2 regions of the Geodermatophilus sp. SYSU D01105 genome follow, and region 2 is predicted to be linked to the other one. Evidence: predicted binding sites of a transcription regulator. Region 2 holds the regulator's gene; the other holds the start of a gene.
What was found. Region 2 encodes LexA, which represses DNA repair genes until DNA is damaged. Its sites were predicted from a motif close to TCGAACANNTGTTCGA; they were not measured.
Positions count from the first base shown of each region.

Region 1: a site for LexA is predicted at 931-946, ahead of dinB (DNA polymerase IV). Genes of this name have one in related genera too.

Region 1 is NZ_JBJGYR010000017.1:97,650-99,845, forward strand. It holds gene ACI79I_RS16965 (cupin domain-containing protein) at 1-148, opposite strand, end outside; gene ACI79I_RS16970 (BatC protein) at 457-747, opposite strand; gene dinB (DNA polymerase IV) at 962-2,164, shown strand.
Region 2 is NZ_JBJGYR010000024.1:57,871-60,066, forward strand. It holds gene ACI79I_RS20340 (LysM peptidoglycan-binding domain-containing protein) at 22-663, opposite strand; gene lexA (transcriptional repressor LexA) at 867-1,619, shown strand; gene ACI79I_RS20350 (hypothetical protein) at 1,639-2,196, opposite strand, start outside.

The sequences.
Region 1 (2,196 bases), on a different contig from region 2:
GGGAGGACGGCGGGGTGACGTACGCGTTGACCTGCGTCGGGTGACCCAGGTCGGCAGCCAGCTGGTCGGCGAACTCGATCAGCGGCGGCCACAGCCGGTGCAGGCCCTGGAGGACGACGGTGCTGCCGTCGGCGAACAGCCGCAGCACCGCGTCAGAGGAGACCTGGTCGGCGATCTCGGCCCCGGCGCCCCCAGAGGTGGTGAACCGCTTGGGGTCGACGACGGCGCCGTCCTTGGCGATCCGCAGGAACGGGGTGCGCAGCCCCCGCCGGGAGAGCAGCTCGTCGACCGCGGCCAGGTCGAGCAGGTCGGCGAAGGACCCACCAGTCTCCTCGGCGCGGGTGAGCAGCGGCCGGCGCGACCAGTACTCCCGCGCGAAGACCTGCGGGTCGAGGGCGGTGCACCGACGCAGGGCCGGCCGGGGATCCGGCCGGCCCTGCGCGGTGGGGTCCTCGGTCAGGCGGAACCGTCCGCGCCACCGTCGGCACCACCATCGGCACCGCCGTCCGCGCCGCCGTCGGCACCGCCGTCCGCGCCACCGTCGGCGCCACCATCGGCACCGCCGTCCGCGCCGCCGTCCGCACCACCATCGGAGCCGCCACCGGCCGCCCCGCCGTCCGCGGGACCGTGACCGGCGCCGCCGTCCGCGCCGCCGTCGGCACCACCGTCAGCGCCGCCGTCGGCACCGCCGTCCGCGCCGCCGTCGCCCACGCCGGCGGTGGTCATGTCATCGTCGTCGAGCGCCATGGGTCTCCGATCGCATCGGTCGCGGGCCACCGGGTGGTGGCCCTCCGGGCGTGCTGTACCTCACCGATCCTGCTCTCACACTCCCGCTCCGACCAGCGGGAACGGCGTGTCGGCAACGGGTCGGTCACGACACGGGGTGGAGATGCCCGGACCGTGCCGAGGGCGTTACCGTCCTCCCGTCCGTCGAACACGTGTTCGAGGTCGGGAAGGGGTCATGAGCCAGTCCGCCCGCGCCGCCGGCTGCACCGTGCTGCACGTCGACATGGACGCGTTCTTCGCCAGCGTCGAGGTGCGCCGCCGTCCCGAGCTGGCCGGCACCCCGGTGATCGTGGGCGGGGCGGGCAACCGCGGGGTGGTCACCTCGGCCACCTACGAGGCCCGCCGCTACGGGGTGCACGCCACGATGCCGACGTCCCGGGCGCTGCGGCTGTGCCCGACCGCGACGGTGCTGCCGGGGGACATGGCGCTCTACGGCGAGGTCTCCCGCGCGGTCATGGCGCTGTTCCGCTCGATCACCCCGCTCGTGGAGCCGCTGAGCATGGACGAGGCCTTCCTCGACGTCTCCGGCGCCCGGCGCCGGCTGGGCGACGCGGCCGAGATCGGGGAGTACATCCGCGCCCGGGTCTACGACGAGCAGGGCATCACCTGCTCAGTGGGCGTGGCCGGCACGAAGTTCGTCGCGAAGCTGGCCTCCACCCGCGCCAAGCCCGACGGGCTGCTGGTCGTCCGCCCGGCCGAGGTCATGGCGTTCCTGCACCCGCTGCCGGTCGGCGCCCTGTGGGGGGTGGGGGCCAAGACCGAGGAGGTGCTGGTGCGGCTCGGGCTGCGCACGGTGGGCGACCTCGCCCACGTGCCGGTGCGCACCCTGCAGCGGGCGGTGGGCCAGGCCGCCGGCACGCACCTGCACGAGCTGGCGTGGGGCCGCGACCCCCGCCGCGTGGTGCCCGACGAGCCGGAGCGGTCCACCGGGCACGAGGAGACCTTCGGCACCGACGTCGACGACCCGGCGGTCATCCACCGCGAGCTGCTGCGGCTGTCCGAGCGGACGGCGGGCCGGCTGCGCTCGGCGGGCTGGCTGGCCCGCACCGTGACCATCAAGGTCCGCTTCGCCGACTTCACCACGATCACCCGCTCGCGCACCCTCGGGGCCCCCACCGACGTCGGGCAGGAGCTCTACGACACCGCCCGCGCCCTGTTCGACGCCCTGGGCCTGCAGCGGGCGCGGATCCGGCTGGTCGGCGTGCGCGCCGAGCGCCTGGTGGAGGCCGGCTCCGCGCCCCGGCAGCTGGAGCTGGGAGCCCGCGAGCACGGCCGCCGGGAGGCCGAGCTCGCCGCCGACCGGGCGGCCCGCCGGTTCGGGGCCGGGGCGGTGCGCCCGGCGACCCTCCTGCACCGCGGTGGGCAGTCCGTCCGCTGACCGGTGCGGGGAACCCGCGGCCGCGTCCGTTC
Region 2 (2,196 bases):
GGAGGAGGGGCCACGATGCCCTCAGGGCAGCAGGAGGACCTGCCCCGGCACGACCCGGGCACCGTCGAGCTCGTTGAGCTCCTCGATCACGTCGACCACGGCCCGGACGTCCTCGTCGGGCCCGGCGAAGTCCGCGGCGATGGACCACACCGTGTCCCCCGCCTGGACGACCACGCTGCGCTCCCCCACCAGCCGCAGGTCGCCGGTGTCACCGGCGACGAGGGGTCCGAGCCAGGACCCGAGCGCCACGCCGACCCCCAGCGCGAGGACCACCGCCAGCCGGCGCGCCCTGCGGGTCAGCCGCACCCCCGGACCCGGCCGGCGCCGCACCCGGCCACACCCGCCGCGCACGGGCCGCCCCGCGGGGGGACCGGGCACCGCGGCCCCCGCCGGCCGGGCCGGGCCCGGGCGCGCCTGCCCGGGCCGCGCCGGACCCGGCCGGGTGGCCGACGAGCCGACGGGCCCGGCCGCACCGTCGTCGGCCGCCCGGACCGACTCGGGCCGGCAGGCGCCGACCCGGGACACGGCTGCCCGCGACACCGGAGGCCGTGGACGGCGCCCGGTCGCACCGTCGTCGGCCACCGGGACCGCACGGAGCCGGGGCCGCCAGGGCACCTGCACCGCGTCGTCGAAGTCCAGCACCGCCTGCCGCACGCCCGCCACGACCACTCCTCCCACCGCTCACCCGAGCCGTCGAACGCCTGTTCGATTCGAACGGCTGTGCGATGTCTACCGGATGGGTCCGACGAACGCCATCGCGCCCTGGCCTGCAGTTCGAACACCTGTTTGATCGAGGGACCCCGGCACGCTACGGTCGGTCCCGAACGACGAGACGTGCTGCGACAGCAGCCGGCGAGGAGGCGACGGTGGCGGAGAAGAGCGGGACGTCGGGGAGCCGCCGGAGGACGACCGGCGCGCCGGCGGCCACCGAGACGGCGGCCGTGCGGACCTTCCCCGACCGGAGCGAGGCCGGGGACGGCCTGACCCAGCGCCAGCGGCGCGTCCTCGAGGTCATCCGCGACTCCATCGACCGCCGGGGCTACCCGCCCTCGGTGCGCGAGATCGGTGAGGCCGTCGGCCTGTCCTCGGCCTCCTCGGTGGCCCACCAGCTCACGGTCCTGCAGAAGAAGGGCTGGCTGCGCCGCGACCCGAACCGGCCCCGGGCCCTCGACGTCCGCCTGCCCGGCGACGCACCTGGCGAGCTCGTGGCCACCGCCACCCCGGCCGGCACCGACGAGGCGCCGGCCCCCACCTACGTCCCGCTCGTCGGCCGGATCGCCGCCGGTGGCCCGGTGCTCGCCGAGCAGGCGGTCGAGGACGTCTTCCCGCTGCCCCGGGAACTGGTCGGCGAGGGCACCCTCTTCATGCTCAAGGTCGCCGGCGACTCGATGGTCGAGGCGGCCATCTGCGACGGCGACTGGGTCGTGGTGCGCCAGCAGCCGACGGCCGAGAACGGCGAGATCGTGGCCGCCATGATCGACGGCGAGGCAACGGTCAAGACCTACAAGCGTCGTGACGGCCACGTGTGGCTGCTGCCGCACAACCCCGCCTACGAGCCCATCCCGGGTGACGAGGCGACCATCCTCGGTCGCGTCGTCACCGTGCTGCGCCGGGTCTGACCACAGGCGCCGGCCGGGCTCAGGAGCGCCGGCGCAGCCTCCCGCCGACCCACACCAGGGCCGCGGCGACCACGGCCGCGATCGCGGCCGCCGCGATCGCCGGCATGCCGCCGTCGTCGGTGCTGAGCAGGTCAGGGAGGGAGCCGTCCTCCGACGCCGACGGTGCGGCGGCGCTCGGGAGCTGGCCCAACGGGACGACGGTGACGTCGGCGGGCAGTCCCTCGCTGGTCACGACCAGGCCCGAGGCGTCGGCGGTGAAGCTGACCGCCTCACCCTGCGGTGACGCGGGCAGGGGCAGCCGGACCGGGTCGGCGGCCAGCGCACCCGCCACGTCCGAACCCGACAGCGGCCAGACGTAGGCGTCGGTGTAGGTCCGCAGGGCCAGGAACCGGCCATCGGCCGAGACCGCTCCCCCGGTGACCATGAGCTGCCCGGCGCGACCGACCGGGCCGCCCGGGGTCCCGGTGAGGGTGAACTCGACACCCGCCACCTCGGTGAGGCCCACCGTGCCGGCGTCGACGAGCGCGCTCACCGGGCGGTACACCGAGCTGGCGCCGAGCACCTCCTTGGTCACCAG